Regions from separate parts of the Pantoea sp. B9002 genome, predicted to be linked through region 4. Evidence: predicted binding sites of a transcription regulator. Region 4 holds the regulator's gene; each other region holds the start of a gene.

Region 1 (5,000 bases), on a different contig from region 4:
GAAGAAACGCCGGTTCCACCGGGATAAACATCAGCACATAATCCAGAGAGCGTAAACCGGGCAATTGTTGGTAATCTTTACGGCTCAGCAGGCGAATGTGTCCGCGCATGGCGCTAACGTGTTCCTGAATCGCCTGCTCACGCGTGGCTTCATCGTCGGCGTTGAAGTAGCGCTCGTAGGCCACCAGCGTCATTTTGGCGTCGATCACCACATCTTTACCCTGCGGCAAACGCACGATCACATCCGGTTGCATCCTGCCCTGCTGTTCCAGCTGCACGCTAACCTGCGTTTGGTATTCGTAGCCTTCACGCAGGCCCGACGCTTCCAGCACGCGGGCCAACACCACTTCGCCCCAGTTTCCCTGAATTTTATTGTCGCCTTTCAGCGCTTTAGTGAGATTGACCGCTTCCTGCGCCATCTGTGCGTTGAGTTGCTGTAGCTGGCGAATTTCGTGGGTCAGCGTGTGACGCTCTCGCGCTTCGAGGCCAAAGCTGTCGGTTACCTGACGGCGGAAACCGTCCAGCTGTTCACGCAGCGGACCAATCAGGCTGTTCAGGCTTTGACGGTTTTGTTCATCGACGCGCCGTCCGCTGTTTTCGAAGATGCGATTGGCGAGATTTTCAAACTGCGCGCTGAGGCGCTGTTCGCTGTTGGTCAGCAGTCGCTGCTTCTCTTCTGCACCGTAGCGTGTCTCTTCAAGACGAATGGTCACTTCCCGCAGTTCGGCTTCCTGCGCGCTGTTCACTTCCAACTGGTTTCGCAGTTCCCGGCTGAGTTGTTCACTTTCGCCGCGCCAGTAATCAAGCTGTTGCAAACGTTCCTGCGCACCGCTCAGCGCACCGTGAAGCTGGCGCATCTCCTGTTCGCGTTGCTGAATTTGCTGCTGTAACTGTTCGAGCTGCTGCTGTTGACGCTGCTGCGCCTCTTCAAGCAGGCGACGCTCGGTGGTGAAGCTGGCGTGCTGATGGCCGGCGCGCAGTTGAGCAATGATCCAGCCAATGCCCAAACCGGCCAGCGCCAGCGCGCCGCAAATGATAAGTTGCTGATCCATAATCCCCCCGCGGATCGTCTCGCTGAGGGAAAAGGTAGAGCTCTACTGTATGAATGTCCAGATTTTTTTCCCTTCATACTTCAAGCCGCAGATGCGTTGGCTGCACGTTCTCACCCCAGTCACTTACTGATGTAAGCTCCTGAGGATTCGCTCGCTTGCCGCCTTCCTGCGACTCGAATTATTTAGGGAAAACGTTTTCTACTTAAAGCGCTTTTACGGTTAGATCGCCGGCTTTCCATGCATCAATCAGGAAGAATGGCATTGGCAACACCCACTCTTTTTCATTCTGGATTTTGGCCGGATAGGTCCAGCTTTTACCGTCGTAAGTGATCTCAACCTGCTGCCAACCCTCTTTCGCGTTTTCAATCTGGCCCGCCATGCTAGCAAAACCGGCGTTGCTGCCGACGTGGAAGCTGTCGGTTTGCCAGCGAATCGGCTGATGCGCCGGCCACGCTTGCGCCTGATGGAAACGGAAAATATCGTCATGATTCAGGATGCTTTCACGTACCGTTGGCCACAGCGCCACTTTGAGGAAGTACTGATCGGTAAAGCGTTCGCTGCCTTCATACTGCGCGATAAAGTCACGCATCTGCTGCTCAACGTTGTGGAACACGCCGTGGCAGCCGCCCCACATGCCCGCCAGCAGCAGCTCGGTATGCGAGAAGTAATCGCGCATATGATGGAACCAGTAAGGCGAATTCAACCAGGCTTCTACCGCCACCACTTCACGCTCGGAGAGCAGCGAATCCGCGTCACGCACGATATAGCGTTTGACGCTGGTATCGTCCATCACCAGGAAGCGCCACAGCGTTGGGAAGATGGTTTTCTCGTGCGACATATCCACCAGTTGGGTGTTAGGCTGCGCCAGGCGCTGCCAGACGTGCTGCGGCACGCTGTCGTCAAGATAGATGCGGCAGATCCAGTCAGGATAGAGCTCGCGCGCCACTTCGATGTTTTTAATCAAGGTTTCGCAGTAGCGTGGCTGGCCGCCATACAGGCTAAAGGAGATGATATTTTCTGCCGGATTACTGCGGTTGATCGGCGGCGGTGTGTCAGAAGGGAACGCTACTTTCGGCCCTTTACTGAAGGTCACATCGGATTTCTGCAGCGATTCGAGGCCGTAACGCGCCACTTCATCTTCTTTATTCAGCCAGCCGCACACTTCGGTTAATCCATCCAGCCAGGTTTCCGATGCCTGGGCACGCTGCGCAGCCGGAGCCTGATAGATTTTCTGGTAAATTTTATAGGATTTTTTGTGCTCGCCCACACGCATTAGAGTTAACGCGTAGTCGCTCAGCACCTGCATATGATTAGGCAAGACGCGCAGCACTTCTTCACAGCACTGACGCGCAAGAGGATAGTTATTTGCCGCCATCGCCTGGCGAAATCTCGCTGCTACACCTTCAACGCGTGATTGCGCAGTAGCGGGATTATTCATGAAATTAGGACGTGAGACAGAAACCATTTTGCGCATAAGAAATTTCTCAGTAGCTGCTGAAATTGCGCGCATTCTAATCAGGAAATTACAGAGTTTCCTATAAGCCTGGTCTCGAATTCATCCCTGGCTGGCGCACTAAATTAAGCGACGCGCGGCTTCAACCACAATTTTCACCGCATCACTTTCGGTCTGCTTCATGGTCGCGGCATCCGGGATCTCTTTTTGCGTACGGTTCACGATGACGCCAGCCACCATGCCGGCACGCAGTCCCTGACTGGCGCACATGGTTAACAGTGTAGCGGATTCCATCTCATAGTTAAGGACGCCCATTTGCTGCCACTCTTCCATTGAACCCTGGAAGCGATTCACTACGCGACCGGAGAAGGTATCGTAGCGTTCCTGGCCTGGATAGAAGGTGTCAGATGAGGCGGTAATACCAATGTGGGTTTTCGCGCCGCACGCTTCTGCCGCTGCCACCAGCGCGGTGGTGCAGGTGAAATCAGCCACCGCTGGGAACTCCATCGGCGCAAAGTGCAGGCTGGCGCCGTCGAGGCGTACCGATGCGGTAGTGACCAGCACATCGCCAACATTAATATGCGGCTGGATAGCGCCGGTGGTGCCAACGCGCAGGAACGTGCGCACGCCGAGTTGTGCCAGCTCTTCAACCGCAATTGACGTTGAAGGTCCGCCAATACCGGTGGAGCACACCACAACCGGTTTGCCATCCACTTCAGCCAGATAGGTGGTGAATTCACGGTGTGAAGCCAGATGCTGTGGGTTGTCCATCAGCGCGGCGATTTTCTTCACGCGCTCAGGATCGCCAGGCACGATGGCCAACGTGGCTCCTTTCAAATCAGCTTTGGTGATGCCAAGGTGGAAAACGTCAGACTGGGCCATAACAGACTCCTGATAATTGGGGATGAGCGCGCCACTCTACGTGAGCAGGCGGTATAAATATGTGACTCAATTCACCATCGATAATGAAACTTACATTATCAGAAAAACATTATGTGATTTACATCACACATTGGCGCTGTGCAATTCTGAATTGCTACAAGCGGTGCTGTGTAAGTGTTGGTGGCAATGTTAATAGAGAAGCAGCACACGTGAAAAAAATCCCTCTGCACCCTACGCCAGCCTTGCTTCACTTCGCCAGGCTATAGTTACGTGATTGCGCATTTGCTAGCACGGAGAGAACAATGAAAACCGAAGACAATATGGCACAAAAAACGGCACCCGGCGGCTTTGCACCGGCCGTTCAGCCCACCGCAAGCAGCACCATTATTACCAGCAGCGACGCGATTCATGCTGGCGAGACCTCGGTTCCGAGCCAGGGCGAGAATCTGCCCGCTTATTACGCCCGACCAAAAGAGTATCAAGGGACCTTGCCGGTTGTGTTGGTGGTGCAGGAGATTTTCGGGGTGCACGAGCATATCCGCGATGTCTGCCGCCGTCTGGCGTTGGAAGGTTATCTGGCGATCGCTCCGGAACTCTATTTCCGTGAAGGCGATCCCAACGATTACCACGACATTCCCACGCTGTTCAAAGAGCTGGTGAGCAAAGTTCCGGATTCGCAGGTGTTGTCCGATCTCGATCATGTGGCCAACTGGGCCACGCGCCACGATGGTGATATCCGTCGCCTGGCGATTACCGGTTTCTGCTGGGGCGGACGCATTAGCTGGCTGTTTGCCGCGCACAATCCGCAGGTCCGCGCGGCGGTGGCGTGGTATGGCCGTTTAGACGGTGAGAAGACGCTGAAGCAGCAGAAGCACCCGATCGATATCGCGGTGGATCTGAATGCGCCGGTGCTAGGTCTTTACGGTGGTCAGGATGAGAGCATCCCGCTGGAGAGCATTGATAAGATGCGACAGGCGCTGCATGCCGCCAATGCTAAAGCGGAGATCGTGGTGTATCCGGATGCAGGACATGCTTTCAACGCGGATTATCGTGCGAGCTATCACGCCGATTCGGCCAAAGATGGCTGGCAACGCATGCTGGCGTGGTTCGCGCAGTATGGCGTAGCGCCGAACGCGTAATAAAAAGGGGCGCGTATGCGCCCCAATTTCCTTCTCAACCACTAAACCGTTTCACCCCGCAGGTTTTGCGCCGCTTTTACCATGTTCGCCAGCGCCTGACGGGTTTCCGTCCAGCCACGCGTTTTCAGGCCACAATCCGGGTTAACCCACAGACGCTCTTCCGGGATGCTCTGCGCTGCTTTACGCAGCAACTCTTCCATCCACTCCACGCTCGGCACGTTCGGCGAATGAATGTCATATACGCCCGGACCGATTTCGTTGGGATAGTCGAACTCCTTAAAGGTATCCAGCAGATCCATATCGGAGCGTGAGGTTTCGATAGTGATGACGTCCGCATCCAGCGCAGCAATCGAGTCCATGATGTCATTAAACTCGCAGTAACACATGTGGGTGTGGATCTGGGTTTCATCCTGCGCCACGGCGGCATTAAGACGGAACGCATCCACCGCCCAGGTCAGATATGCAGCCCAATCGG
Region 2 (5,000 bases), on a different contig from region 4:
AGCAGCAGCACGAAGCCGACTTCATAGAACATCGCCAGGCCGACTATCAGTCCGGTCACCACCAGCGCCCATTGCAGCCGCTCTTTACCAAACGCGGCGATCAGCGTGGTAGCCACGCGTTGTGCGGCACCGGTATCGGAAACCAGCCGCCCGAGCATGGCGCCGAAGCCGAGGATCATCGCTAATCCTCCCAGCGTCGAGCCGATACCTTTCTGGATCGAGGCCATGACATTCAGCGGCGTCATGCCTTCGGCAATACCGACCACCGCCGAGACAAACACTAAAGCAATGAAACCATTGACCTTAAATACAATCATCAACACCAGCAGCAGTATCACACCCAGCACAATGATGGTTATTGGCATTTTTTATTATCCTTAGGAATACAGAGGGGTGATTAAGGTTTAGGCGCGGCCCGACGATAACGCCAGCCGCGCTCAGGCATCACACGGCGACGCGCATGCCACCGTCAACGAACAGCAGATGCCCGTTAACGAAGTTCGACGCACCGGAAGCGAGGAACACCGCCGCGCCAATCAGCTCTTCCGGTTTGCCCCAGCGAGCGGCTGGCGTGCGCTTGGTTAGCCAACCGGTAAAAGCAGGATCGTCAGCCAGCGCCTGAGTCATCTCCGTGACGAAATAGCCCGGCGCAATGGCGTTCACCTGAATATTGTGACGCGCCAACTCCACGCACATGCCGCGCGTCAGCATGGTCACCGCGCCTTTGGAGGCCGCGTAAGGCGTAATGGTGTCGCGCCCTAACTCACTCTGCATCGAACCGATATTGATGATTTTACCCTGCTGACGCTCGACCATTTTTTTCGCTACGGTTTGCGAAACCAGGAATACGGCGGTCTGGTTGACCGCGATAACGTCATTCCAGTCCTGCTCCGGGAATTCAAGGAACGGCCGACGACGCTGGATGCCGGCATTATTCACCAGCACATCAATCGCGCCCCACTCCGCTTCGATCTCATCCACCGCCTGCTTCACCTGCGCCGATTGCGTGACATCAAACGCTTTGGCGTGCGCACGTAAGCCCATCTCACGCAGCTGCGCCGCGCCCTTCTCTGCGCCTTCATGCGTAGTGGCGTTGACGATCACTTCAGCCCCGGCTTCCGCCAGGCCGCGCGCCAGCAGAAATCCAATGCCACGCGCCGAACCGGTCAGCAGCACACGCTTGCCTTCGAGGGAAAATAACTGACTCATCACTGCTCCTTAAAAGGTTAACTGGACTTTAGCGGCACGGGTTTTATCGCCGGCAAACTGCAGCGCGGCATCAATATCCTGCAAGGCGAACTCACCGCTGAACAGCGGCAGCGGGTTTACTACGCCGGTGGCCAGCCACTCGACGGCGGTGTTGAATTCATGGGTAAAGCGGAAGGATCCGACCAGATTAATCTCTTTGGCAATCAGCGCCATGATCGGAAAATTGGGAATGGTGCCGCCCATGCCAACCTGCACCAGCGTGCCTTTGGCGCACACCACATCGAGGCAGCGCTGCAGTGAAGAAGGATGGCCGGAGGCTTCAAATGCCACATCGAAATAGCCTTTGTCGGCAAGATAAGGCGCGAAGTCGCCATCCGCGGCATGAATCACATCGGTTGCGCCCATTTGCTGCGCCATCTCCAGTGAACGCTCGCTGATATCGCTGCACACAATAGAAGCCGCGCCGCGCGCTTTGGCGGCCGCCGCAATCAGGCAGCCAATCGGACCCACGCCCGAGATAAAAACGTGCTTGCCGGTGAGATCGCCTGCCTGCTGCGTGGCGTGAATGCAAACCGCCAGCGGCTCAGCGAACACCATGACCGTTTCGTCGGCATCCTGCGGGAACGGTACGCATTGCGCGCTATCCACCACTTTGTATTGGGTAAAGCCGCCATCAACGTGCGGCACATACATGGCGCTGCCGAAGAAGCGCATAGTGGTGCACTGGTTTTCCTGATCGCGCTGGCAATATTTGCACGCGCCGCAGGGTTTAGAGGGATTTACCGCGATTTTTTGCTCGGGTTTAAGTGCTGGATTGTCGCTCTCCACCACATAACCAATCACTTCGTGGCCCAGGATCATCGGCATTTTGATCTCGAAACTGCCGACCTTTCCTTCCTGATAGTAATGCAGATCGGAGCCACAAATGCCGCCGCGTGTGATGCGCACCAACGTACCTTTGCCGTCCCATTTCACCTGCTGTTGTGCAACGCTGACTTGTTTTTTTCCGGTGATGACGCCGGATTGCGTTTCGATATTCATAACGTCCCCATAAGTGCTGTCGCAATGGAGGCCATCAGACCGGGTTATGCGGCTTAAAACTGTGATGAAGATCACCTGGAGACATGTTACGGAAAGGTGTTACCTGGAACGTGAAGTCTGTGATGCAGAAGAGGAAACAGGCGACCGTAAGTGGCCGCCCGTGAAGAACATTAATAACCTGACATCAGGTCGTGGCTGTATTTGAACAGCTCAGAATCGGAGCGCAAGCCGAGTTTTTTCAGTGCCGATTGTTTCTGCCCGCTCACCGTTTTACGGCTGCGCTTAAACTTCACGGCAATTTGCGACACGCTCAAACCATCGAGAAAACAACGCACCACTTCCACTTCACGCGGGCTGAGGGTTTTCACCTTCTCATACATGTTGCCTTTGCTGCTGAAATCGAGGGTGTCATCCAGCGACTCTTCGCTCATGACATAGAGATTTTCTACTTCGTAGGCGACTTCTTTAGACAAGAACAAACGTCCCTGCGCCACCTGACGAATCGCATGGGTAATTTCCTGCATGTTATGACTTTTACCAATAAAGCCCTTCACGCCAGCGCTTAGCACCATTTTGACAATCGCCGGACTCTCCATGGATGAGGAGATCAGAATTTTTTGCTGTGGATAGTGATTACGCAGTTGCTTCACCAGCGCCAAACCATCCAGTTCACGTTCACCCAGCAGGAAATCCAGTACCAGCACATCCACCACGGTACTTCTTAGCTGATTGAATAATTCATTACTTGAAGCCCAGGTTCCAACCAAATGAATATCGGGCTCATGTTTTAAACACAACTCGAAAACGGTACGAACCATTGGGTGATCATCAAGGACAGCCACACGCACTTGTTTATTGTGTGCATATACCATTTATTTATTCCTTTATTACAGCATTAACTTTGTCCAATTCTGACTGTCACACCCGCTTCAATAAATAAATGGTGTCGATTACAACAGCTGTGAAAGAATAGCCTTCACAACATCAGAATTCTAATTGATAGAGTCACCCTAACAGCGGCCATTTTTATATGCCCCTTTAGGTTTATATTTTTACCGTGATAGATTCTTACTTGCCTGCTCACGTAAAAGTGGGAAAAGTCTGACTTAACTCCTTAACAAGACCACATAAGAATTGTCTTGAAAGAAAATGAGCAATCTAACTAACTGAATAAGCTAATAAATGAGCATCATATCGTAACATCACCATCACAGACACTCTTTCGCTAAAAATCAAATATTTGAGAATGGTCGCAAAATATTCGCAGTAAAAGAATAGAGCGAGCGAAAGGCAACAATATCTTTATACTCCACATTCCTTACAGCCATTAATGAATATGTTCAAGTGAGCAGCGTGCTAATTCACATCAATAATCTCCGTTTGGCAGCCTTGTTTTTTTTGGCTCTGCTTTCTTGTTCATTAATGGCATCAGAGCAAAAACTGCAATTACTGGCGCGATATGATACTGCTCAACCTGCCTTGCAATTAGCTGAGCCTATTCCTTCCGAGTTTCGTCATCAGATACTTAAAGTCGCTGTCGCAGGACAACCTCAACCGCCTCTGTTTATGGATATGGATACCCGGCGATTTGAAGGTGTAAGCGCAGATTATCTTTCGCTGATTCAAAATATGCTGGATACCACGGTAGAACTCCATTATTACGCCAGCCACAGCGCAGCGCAGGAAGCCGTGACCCGTGGAGAAATACATCTACTAGCGCTCCATGTAGCTCAGCCATCCTCATCCGGGCAGCAACCCTTGATCGCCAGCGAACCCTGGATGTTGGATTACGCAGCAATCGGTTTTAAATCTGAACAGAACGATACACAAAATGATGATGAACCTCATCGCCTGGCCTGGTCGGGTTCAGCATTGCTGCGGGCGCATTTGGAAGAGACTTATCAAAGCGACCTTTTAGTTCGCTTTCCAGGTTACTACGATGCTGTCGCCGCAACCGTTTATGGTCAAACTGAGCGTGTCTGGGGCAGCGCCGCCACTCTTACGCACCTCAACCGCTTCATGTTCGCTAATGCGTTAGAAATAACCAAAGATGACCACGCTCTCGCGATGAATGTCAGCTTTGGCATTAGCCCGCGTTATCCGCAACTGGCTGATGCAATCAATCTTGCCTTAACACAAATTCCTCTTTCCATTCGTATGCAAATAGCCAAGCGCTGGCAGCTTGATACGCATCATGTGCTGCAGCGCAATCCGCTTGCACTGACGCAGGAAGAGGAGAAATGGCTGGATGAACACCAGCATATCATTACCGCCCTACCGCAAACCCTGGCTCCGCTTAGTAGTCATACCGGCAGCATGCCGTTTCGCGGCATGATTATTGATGTCTTAGGTCTAATTACCAACCAGAGTGGGATGACATTCATTCCAGTAGATCAGGAGGAAAGTAGCGGCGATTACACAGCGAAAAATTCTCCACGTTTGTATGCGCTAGAGATCCATAACCATGAAATGTCGCCTGAGTTGGTAACCCGACCATGGCTGGTTTCACATTGGGTCATTATTCGCCATAAGCGACCACGTAATATCATGGCTCGGGATCCTTTCCCCTTTGGTTCTGCTCTGATGCTGAACAACCGGCACATGAAAGATTGGATGCTGCTGCATTATCCCCATCTCAACCTTTCCTTCAGCGATAACCCTTTGCAGGCTTTACATGATTTGCAGGCGCATGAAATTGATGCGGTCGTGCTGCCAAAAATTTTTGCGGATTACTTGCTCCATAACCATTA
Region 3 (5,000 bases), on a different contig from region 4:
CAAACAGATTCTGCGTTTTGTCGGTAAGCGGCATGTGCAGAGTGATGAAATCGCTGGTTTCGGTGAGCTGATCCAGCGTGACGAATTCGATGCCGTGTTCAGCAGCAAACGGCTCATCAGGATAAAAATCAAACGCGATCACCCGCATGTTAAAGCCTTTGGCGCGCAGCGCGACCTGCTTGCCAATATTGCCCAGCCCGATGATGCCCAGCGTTTTGCCGTAGACGTTGGTGGCAAAAATACGCGGCCAACTGCCCGCACGGGTTTCGATGGCGGCCTGGGTAATCTGACGCGCGCTGTTGAGGATCAAAGCAAAGGCGAAATCGGCGACCGCATGTTTGTTGGCATCCGGCACGTTGGTGACGTAAATCCCGCGTGCACGCGTCGCTTCCAGATTGATGTTGTCGACGCCGACACCGTGCTTACAGACGATTTTCAGCTGTGGCGCTAACGCCAGCAGCTCTTCGTTGATGTCGGTAAAGGCCACGATCAGCGCCACGGTGTCCGCCAGATGCGGCGCCAGTGCGCTCAGCGGCGCATCGGCAGGCAGCGTGATCAGCTCAAAACCTTGCTGTTGCAGTGTGGCTATCGGCGTCGCGTCATATTTCGCAAACGACGGTGAGGTACAGATGACTTTCATAATTCTTCCCGATGTTAAAAATAAAAACCGTTCTCGCGGAGCGCATGCATCGTAGCGGCGCAATTTATTGCGCGATAAATCGCGCCGCTACGGCATGTGCGGCGATTGAAACCGGCTTCACGCCGCTATAGCGATGACTCTAATCACTGCAAATACTGATTCACAATCTGGCGAATCTTCTGCTCTTCTTCGGCAGAGAAACTCACCGCGTAGCGGCTGTCGCCAACCTCAAAACCGAGCAGCGTCACCGCTTTTTTCACTGCGGCGGGAGAGAAGCCCACGCTATACAGATCGGTGCGCAGACCGGTGACATTTTCCTGCGCCAGGCGCGAACCTTCGATGTCACCCGCATGGAAGTGTGCCCAAATCGCGTTGATCTCTTTAGGCGCCACGTTAGCGAGACCAGAAATACAGGCCGAGCAGCCGTCGACAAAGCCCTGATGGATCAGCGAATCCGGGCCGTTCAGCACATTGAAACTGTCGATTCCTGCAGCCGCTTGCAGGAAGCCGCTCAGGCTCTCATAGCTACCGGCGCTGTCTTTGATGCCGATGATGTTCGGGTGCGCGGCCAGCGTACGAACGGTTTCCGGCTGCAGCGTATTGCCGGTGCGCGCTGGAATGTTGTAGAGGAACAGCGGCACGTCGATGGCGTCAGCCACCGCGCGATAGTGGGCAATCAGCTCTTCCTGCTTTAGCGGTACGAAGTAGGGCGTGATGACCGAAACCGCATCCACGCCCAGCTTCGCCACTTGTTTCCCGAGACGAATGGTTTCACGCGTGGAGATCTCGCCAATGTGCGCCACCACCGGCGCGCGGCCGTTAACTTCATCAACGCAGGTCTGCGTCACCGCCAGCTTCTCCTGTTCGTTCAGCACGAAGAATTCGCCGTTGGTGCCGCCGCAGAAGATGCCGTTGCCGGCGCTTAACTGACGTTGCACCTGTTCGCGTTGGGCGGCTGGATTGAATGCGCCGTCGCGATCTAAAGTGGTGACGATGGCGGTTAACACGCCCTTAATTTTCTTGCTCATGTTGTCCTCGATAATCCTTAGTGATTTAAAGCCGGAAACAGCGCCAGGTAGACGTTTCGTACGTCATCGGCGCCCACTTTCATCGGTACATTCTTCATCAGGCGCTGCACGTCGAGCGCGGCCTCCACCAGATACGGCAGATGATCCGGGCCGATACCCAGTTCTTCCAGGCTGGCGGGCAGCTTCAGGCGTTTCACCAGCGCGGCAAAATACGCCACCAGCGCGTGGGATTTGGCTTCATCATCCAGCGTGGTATCGGCATCCGGCAGCAGATCGTAAGCCTGAGCGAATTTGCTCACCGCCACCGGTCGCACAACGCGCATACAGGGCGCGAGCAGAATGGCGTTGGCGACGCCGTGCGGCAGGTGATATTTGCCACCCAGCGGATAAGACATGGCGTGCACCAGATGCGTACCGGCATGCGCAATGGAAGCGCCGCCATAATAAGAAGCCCACAGCATATTCAGGCGCGCTTCGAGATTGTCTGGTTCGGCGATAGTGGTTTCGAGGCTGGCAAACAGCTTTTTCATGCCGATCAGCGCATAGTTATCGCTCACCGGATTGGACACGGTCGCGGTAAAGCACTCGATCAAATGGCACAGCGCATCGATTCCAGTTGAAGAGGCGATGTGCGGTGGCATGCTGGTGGTGAGTTCTGGCACCAGCGCGACATAATCTGGCAGCATCACCGGCGTGATAATGCCGACTTTGGTCTCTTTCTCAGGGATCGCCAGAATCGCGTTGGGCGTGGCTTCGGAGCCGGTGCCTGCGGTGGTAGGGATCAGCAGCGAAGTGGTGCGCGTCTGCGGTTTTTCACCGGCCAGCAGCGCATCCAGCGTAGGTGCGCCCTCGACACACAGAATCGACAGCAGCTTGGCGACGTCCAGTACGCTGCCACCGCCGACGCCAATCACCAGATCCACATCGCTGCTCGGCAGCGCGGCGACAATGGCCGCCACGTCGTGCTGGCTGGGCTCTGGCGGCACCGTATTGACGATGCTCAGGCTGGCAATCTGCTGCTTCAACTGGGCAATCAGCGTCTGCACCGCCGGAATGCCTTCAATATTCTTATCGGTCACCAGCAGCGCTTTTTCTTTACCTTGCAGTAAATAGCTGAGGTCATTAAGCGCCTGAAAGCCACTGATCACGGTGCTGTTGATATTCATCTCATACCCTTACGTTTTTTACGCTGAATGATTAAGTTTGCTCAAGCAGCGCGAGGTCTATCACTACAGTGCCTAATTTTATAGGGCAAATTGATTTCGATTAATTTGATCTTGCTCACATATAATCAATCATGATTGAATATAATCATTACAGCACGGCAGCAGCCGGAACAGGAGAGAGCATGACTTTACCGCCATGGAAAACGCCAGTCCTGGTGATTGCCGATGATTTCACCGGCGCCAATGACGCGGGCAGCGGGCTGGCACAAGCCGGAGCGCGAGTGCATGTGCTGTTTGATAGCAGCACCCCGCATGACGCTGATGCCGCCGATGTGCTGGTAATCAGCACCGATAGCCGTGCGCTCAGCGCGCAGGAAGCGGCCCGGCGCACGCGGGCTGCGATTGAGCAACATCAGGCCATCGCTAACGATGGTTGGTTGTTTAAGAAGATTGATTCCACGCTGCGCGGCAATCCCGGCGCAGAAATCGCCGCCGCGATGCAGGCCAGCGGTAAAACACTAGCCTTAGTGGTGCCGGCGGTGCCGAAGCTGGGACGCACCACGCGTGCGGGTGAAGTGTGGATCCATCAGCAGCGTCTGATCGACAGCGAATTCGCCAGCGATCCTAAAACGCCGGTCACCAGCGGCCATGTGCTGACGCGATTGCAGATGCAGAGCACCTTGCCGGGTGAAACCCTCGATCTCGCCACGCTGCGCGGTGGGCAACTGGCGCAGGTACTCGCCAGTAAGCAAGGTTTGCTGGTGGTGGATATCGAGCAGGACGCCGATATTGCCTTATTAATGGCGGCGGTAGCCACGCTGGAGACGCGTCCACTGCTGGCCGGCGCATCCGGTCTCAGCGATGCGCTCGGCGCGTTGCTGGCCCGCCGTCCGGTGCTGGCGGTGGTTGGCTCGATGAGTGCCATTGCGCAGCAGCAGATTACGCGCCTCGCCAGCCAGCGCGACATCTGCGTTATCGAGATTGATATCCGCCAGCTGTTTGCCCAACCGGCCTGGCCGCAGGCTGAACAGTGGCAGCAGGCAATGCAGCAGGCGTTGCACGACGGTGCACATTGCGTGGTACGCACTACGCAACACGCCGATCAGCGCCATGAGATTGAGCAGTTGTGCCAACAGCATCAGGTTTCACGTCAATTATTGGGCGAGCGCATCTGCCAGTTTCTCGCGCAGTTAACCCGCCGCGTGTGCCGCGAGGTGCAGCCCGCTGGGCTGTATCTCTCTGGCGGTGATGTGGCGATTGCCGTGGCGCAGGCGTTTGGCGCGAGCGGTTTCCAGATTCAGGGCCTTGTGGCGGGCTGCGTGCCGCACGGGGTTTTGCTTAACAGTGAATTACACCTGCCGGTGATGACCAAAGCAGGTGGCTTTGGTGACGAAAACACCCTGGTAGAAGCCATTCGTTTTATTGAGGAGAAGTCAAGTGAGTAAAATTATTGCGATTACCATGGGCGATCCGGCGGGCATCGGCCCGGAGATCATCATTAAAGCGCTGGCAGAAGGTGAGTTAGCGGGCGTGCCTGCCGTGGTGGTCGGCTGCGCCAACACCCTGCGTCGGGTGATGGGACTCAATGTCACGCCGCAGGCTGAACTGCGCGTGCTCGATCAGGTCAAGGATGCGCATTTCGCGCCCGGCATTATCAACGTGATTGATGAGCCGCTGGCGGATGCCGCCGCGCTGCAGCCCGGCGTGGTGCAGAAAGCAGCGGGAGATTTGGCCTGGCGCTGCGTCAAACGCGCCACCGAACTGGCGCTGGCTGGCGACGTGCAGGCGATCGCCACCGCGCCGTTAAATAAAGAGGCGCTGCACTCGGCGGGACATCTTTATCCCGGCCACACCGAACTGCTGGCGCAACTGACCAACACCAAAAATTATGCCATGGTGCTCTACACCGATAAGCTAAAAGTGATTCACGTCACCACGCATATCGCGCTGCGCAAGTTCCTCGATACCTTAAACGGCGAGCGCATTAAGACGGTGATCGGCATGGCCGACAGCTTCCTGCGCCGCGTCGGTTTCGACAAGCCGCGCATCGCCGTGGCGGGCGTTAATCCGCATGCCGGTGAAAACGGTCTGTTTGGTGATGAAGAGATCACCATCGTCGCGCCTGCCATTAAGGCCATGAAAGCGCAGGGCATTGATGTCAGCGGC
Region 4 (5,000 bases):
GCGTGATCGATTCCGGCACCGCCAGCTGCAGCGACGCGGCGGCGATCAGCAATCCGGCGAAAGTGCCCAGCGCACGGTGCTGAATACGCACGCGCGTGGCGCTGTAACCGTTCTGGCTGACGAACATGATGGTCATCAGAATCCAGTAAGGTTTGGGAATGTTGAAGAACAGCGCCAGCGAGCTGCCAAACATCAGCATTACGGCGAAGCGTGCCGCGGTGCGTAACGCGGTGGATTTGAACGACAGATAACTGCGCAGCGCCGGTAATAGCGGTAAGCGGCGCTGGCGATCGGCCATCAGGTCACGCGTATAGAGCGGCTTCTGCGTACGCAATACGCGGGCGATGCGGCTGAAGTGATACAGGCAGAAGTTGCCGACCGGATTATCCGGATGCTGGCGCGCAATTTTCTCCAGCGCGCCGAGCTGTTTCTCCATGTGAAAACGATCCGGCAGCTGATGGTAGAGAATCGCGTCCGCCAGCACGCGCAGCCGCGCCGAGATGATTTTCGCGTTCCAGCGAATCACCGCTTCGGCGTGGCTCTCCTCAACCAGCTTCTGCACCTCTTCGGGCTGATGCAAACTCACCGAGATGTGTTCCTGTAAATCCAGCGCCACCTGGAAAGCGCGCGTCAGGCGTTTGTGGCTGTTATCGCGGCTCGCCGACAGCATGTGCATTTGCTGGTAACAGGTGGTGATGAGATCGACCGCCTTTTGCTGGCGCGCCAGCAGCGGCGGCAGCGCTTTCTCCGGATCGGTCAGCTGCGTCAGTAAGGTGTATTTGGCATCGCAATAATCGGCCAGCTCGCGGAACAGCAGGCTGAGCGATTCGCGCATCGGCTGCTCTTTCCACAGCCAGAACCAGAACCAGTTGAACAAGCCGTACCACAGCGTGCCGCCAATGTAGAGCAGCGGCGGCACCCACATCGGCATACGTCCCACTAAGCTGAGCGTAAAGATGGCGGCGATGAGTGTGGCGGGCAGCAGGCGCGCGTGCAGCGGGCCGATTTCGCCGGTTACGCCAATCAGCAGCGGCAGCGCCAGCAAAATCAGCGGCAGCGGAATCTGGTAAGCGGTGAGGATCTGCATCAGGAAACTGCCGGTGGCAAACAGCGAACCACCCACAATCAGGCGTTTGAAGAAGCGTTTGTGCGGCGTATCCAGTCCCGCCATGTTGCAGCAGGCAGGCACTAACGAGAACAGCAGACCTTTTTGCAGATCGCCAAACAGCCAGCCGAGAGCCACAGGCAGGCACAGCACCAGCGTTTGCCGCAGCGCATAGTTAACTTCGGGATGATAGATGATTCGGCGCCACATCAGCTCATCGCAAATAGAAACGGCGCGATGTTGCCATCACGCCGTGGGTGAGAAGAAATTAGCGGGTGCCGTAAACGACGATGGTTTTACCGTGTGCGGAGATCAGGTTCTGATCTTCCAGCATTTTCAGGATACGACCCACGGTTTCGCGTGAGCAGCCCACGATCTGACCAATCTCCTGACGGGTGATTTTGATTTGCATCCCGTCTGGGTGAGTCATCGCATCTGGCTGTTTGGCCAGATTTAGCAGCGTTTGCGCAATGCGTCCGGTGACATCGAGGAAGGCAAGGTTGCCCACTTTCTCAGATGTCACTTGCAGACGACGCGCCATTTGCGACGAAAGTCGCATTAAAATATCCGGGTTTACCTGAATCAGCTGACGGAATTTTTTGTATGAAATTTCAGCCACTTCGCAGGCAGACTTCGCACGCACCCAAGCACTACGTTCCTGGCCTTCTTCGAAAAGACCGAGTTCGCCGATGAAATCTCCCTGATTGAGGTAGGAGAGAATCATCTCTTTGCCTTCTTCATCTTTAATCAGTACCGCTACGGAACCTTTTACGATGTAGTACAGCGTTTCCGCTTTCTCACCCTGATGGATGAGCGTGCTTTTGGATGGATATTTGTGAATATGGCAATGGGACAGGAACCATTCGAGTGTAGGGTCTGTTTGCGGTTTGCCGAGAACCATTCGCTATTATCCTCTGTTGTAATCGTGCCCAAAATACAGGGGGCATTTTTCCCTGTCAGGCGGTTTAATCGTCGAGCGTTTCCAGTAAAGGAAAAATTATTCCGGGTGGACTCTTAAGCTACGCTTTTGATTCTTCCGGCCTTCGTCTGTGATGACGAAAATATTTTCAGCACTGTTTGTAGCACAGCTTTTGCGAGCTGTCTTGTGTTGTCTCGCTTCAGCAGAAGGGGGATTACTCTGGATTGCTGTTTGTCAGGTGAAAGCGTACTCTGGCGGCAAAACCGCCGCTTCAGGAGAAAGAATAATGCAGGCACGAGTGAAATGGGTGGAAGGTCTTACCTTTCTCGGAGAATCCTCATCCGGCCATCAGGTATTAATGGACGGTAATTCCGGTGATAAAGCGCCAAGTCCAATGGAGATGGTGCTGATGGCCGCGGGCGGCTGTAGCGCCATTGACGTGGTGTCAATCCTGCAAAAAGGGCGCAGCGATGTGGCCGATTGCGAAGTGAAACTTACTTCAGAACGCCGTGAAGAAGCGCCACGCATTTTCACCCACATCAACCTGCATTTTATCGTTAGCGGTAAAGCATTGAGCGATAAAGCGGTTGCGCGCGCGGTTGATCTGTCAGCGGAAAAATATTGCTCGGTGGCGATCATGCTGGGTAAAGGTGTGGAAATTACCCACAGTTATGAGGTTGTCGAGTTGTAATCGGTCGTAGGGGAGGCATTCATGCCTCCCTTTTCACAGCCCGCACCAAACCTATTCAATCCGCTTTCCTTCAATCAGTCGCTGCACCAGCGGCAGCATAATCAGCTCCATCGCCAATCCCATTTTGCCGCCCGGCACCACCAGCGTATTGATGTGCGAAATAAACGATCCCTGAATCATCGCCAGCAGATAGGGGAACGCGATGCCTTCCAGACCACGGAAATGAATCACCACGAAGCTTTCGTCGAGCGACGGAATTTCGCGTGCGGCAAACGGGTTTGAGGTATCAACGGTCGGCACGCGCTGGAAGTTAATGTGGGTGCGCGAGAACTGTGGCGTGATGAAGTTAATGTAATCCTCCATCGAACGTACCACCGAATCCATCACCGCTTCGCGTGAATGGCCGCGCTCGCCGGTGTCACGCACCAGCTTCTGAATCCACTCAAGGTTAACAATCGGTACCACGCCAACCAGCAGATCGACATGCTCCGCCACATTTTGCTGCTGGGTAACCACGCCGCCGTGCAAGCCTTCATAGAACAGCACATCGGTGTTTTCCGGCAGCGGCTGCCACGGCGTGAAAGTGCCCGGCACCTGATTCCACGGCACCGCTTCGTCGTAGGTATGCAGATATTTGCGCGATTCGCCGAGGCCGGTTTGGCCATAATGTTTGAACGTCTGCTCCAGCAGGCCGAAGTCGTTGGCTTCCGGGCCGAAGTAGCTGATGTGACGACCGAGATCGCGCGCCTTGCGGATCGCCATGTCCATTTCCGGACGCGTAAACCGATGGAAACTGTCGCCTTCGAGTTCCGCCGCATGCAGATTCAACTGTTGGAAAATCTTACGGAAGGCGAGGCTGGTGGTGGTGGTTCCGGCGCCGCTGGAACCGGTGACGGCAATAATTGGATGCCTGGCTGACATAACAGAGCTCCCTGTGAAGTCCGGCGATGAGCATTGTTACCACGAATTGCCGCGGGGCGCATCAGCCGCGGAATTCACCCTTTGGCATAATATTGATCGATTCATGCAGTTCCGACCACACCAGCACCACGTCGCCGCGCTCCAGCTGGCGGCGCACGTCGGCGACTTTTTGCAGCAAACTGCGTTCCTGCTCGCCGTAATCGGTGCCTTCGCGTAACACGAAGGTTTCAATCAGGTTTTCCAGCGTGTCCGCTTCGAGTTCTTGCCAGGGAATAATCACAATTACACATCCAGATAGGTTGAGAGCCAGTCGGGCACGCGCTGTTCCAGCCACATTTTCGGTTTAAGCAAGGTGCCGCCAACGAAACCGACGTGGCCGCCTTGCTGCGTCAGCTGATATTGGATTGAGGCTGACAGCTGGTCAGGTTGCGGGATCACGGCGTCGGTCATAAAGGGATCGTCTTGCGCATGGATGATCAGCAGCGGTTTACGCACGCCGGTCAGCAGCGGCATCGCGCTGGCACGTTGATAATAGTCGTTGGCGTCAATAAAACCGTGCGCACGTGCGGTTATCGCATCATCAAACTCGCGTAAGCGGCGGAAAGCACGTAACTGGCTGAGATCGACCGGCAGCGTGCCGGGCCAGGCGCGCAGTTTGCGCGTGGCGTTCTTTTTCAGCTGCGTCAGTAAATAGTGCTGATAGAAGCGCGAAAAGCCGACATCCAGCTTGCCGCTGCACGGCTCAAGCGCCAGCGGCGCTGAGATGGCGATGCCGGCATCAATCGGTACATCGTGACCTTGCTGACCCAGCAGGCAAGCGAGCATGTTGCCGCCCAGCGAAACGCCGACGGCGGCGGTGGGCACGCTGCCCCATTCGCGTTGCAGCCAGTTAAGGAAGTAGGTGGCGTCTTCGGTTTCACCGGAGTGATAGATGCGCTTTAAGCGATTAGGCTCGCCGCTGCAGCCGCGAAAGTGCATCACCACCGCCAGCCAGCCGCGTGCCTGACACGCCTGCATCAGGCCGTGCGCATACGGGCTACGAAAGCTGCCTTCCAGGCCGTGAAACATCACCATGCGCGGTTTATGACGCGCCTGCGCCGGATCTTCACTCCACGCTAAATCGACAAAATCGCCGTCCGGCAGGTCAAGACGCTGCCAGTGCGGACGTAACGTAACGCGGCGACGCAGAATACGCGGCAGCAGCGTTTGCAGATGCGCGTTACTGAATCCGCGCAGTGGTTTAAAGCGCTCGCCGCTGGGGCGATCAAAATAGCTTGGGTAAAGGCTTGTCTGATGCATAAGTCGCTGATAGCTTCGATGGGTTGTTCGCTTTACTGGGTGAGGAGCACCCGAATATACATGGA

Evidence for each region. Region 4 encodes CRP, which controls carbon source genes, mostly activating them, when cyclic AMP is high. Its sites were predicted from a motif close to ATGTGANNNNNNTCACAT; they were not measured.
Region 1: udp (uridine phosphorylase) is a predicted target of CRP. The motif match lies at 3,498-3,515, and genes of this name have one in related genera.
Region 2: idnD (L-idonate 5-dehydrogenase) is a predicted target of CRP. The motif match lies at 2,310-2,327, and genes of this name have one in related genera.
Region 3: HX773_RS05070 (iron-containing alcohol dehydrogenase) is a predicted target of CRP. The motif match lies at 2,938-2,955, and genes of this name have one in related genera.

What each region holds. Positions count from the first base shown of each region.
Region 1 covers NZ_JACAPA010000053.1:59,492-64,491, reverse strand. The annotation lists gene rmuC (DNA recombination protein RmuC) at 1-1,051, opposite strand, end outside; gene HX773_RS22560 (tetratricopeptide repeat protein) at 1,254-2,525, opposite strand; gene udp (uridine phosphorylase) at 2,625-3,386, opposite strand; gene HX773_RS22550 (dienelactone hydrolase family protein) at 3,689-4,525, shown strand; gene metE (5-methyltetrahydropteroyltriglutamate--homocysteine S-methyltransferase) at 4,567-5,000, opposite strand, start outside.
Region 2 covers NZ_JACAPA010000006.1:18,684-23,683, forward strand. The annotation lists gene HX773_RS03890 (gluconate:H+ symporter) at 1-365, opposite strand, end outside; gene idnO (gluconate 5-dehydrogenase) at 445-1,209, opposite strand; gene idnD (L-idonate 5-dehydrogenase) at 1,219-2,250, opposite strand; gene HX773_RS03905 (response regulator transcription factor) at 2,421-3,122, opposite strand; gene HX773_RS03910 (ATP-binding protein) at 3,595-5,000, shown strand, end outside.
Region 3 covers NZ_JACAPA010000008.1:60,469-65,468, reverse strand. The annotation lists gene HX773_RS05080 (phosphoglycerate dehydrogenase) at 1-640, opposite strand, end outside; gene HX773_RS05075 (dihydrodipicolinate synthase family protein) at 784-1,668, opposite strand; gene HX773_RS05070 (iron-containing alcohol dehydrogenase) at 1,686-2,834, opposite strand; gene HX773_RS05065 (four-carbon acid sugar kinase family protein) at 3,017-4,279, shown strand; gene HX773_RS05060 (D-threonate 4-phosphate dehydrogenase) at 4,272-5,000, shown strand, end outside.
Region 4 covers NZ_JACAPA010000036.1:195,802-200,801, forward strand. The annotation lists gene HX773_RS18075 (YccS/YhfK family putative transporter) at 1-1,315, opposite strand, end outside; gene crp (cAMP-activated global transcriptional regulator CRP) at 1,374-2,006, opposite strand; gene HX773_RS18085 (OsmC family protein) at 2,311-2,715, shown strand; gene HX773_RS18090 (phosphoribulokinase) at 2,767-3,636, opposite strand; gene HX773_RS18095 (YheU family protein) at 3,698-3,916, opposite strand; gene HX773_RS18100 (hydrolase) at 3,919-4,935, opposite strand; gene HX773_RS18105 (LysE family translocator) at 4,996-5,000, shown strand, end outside.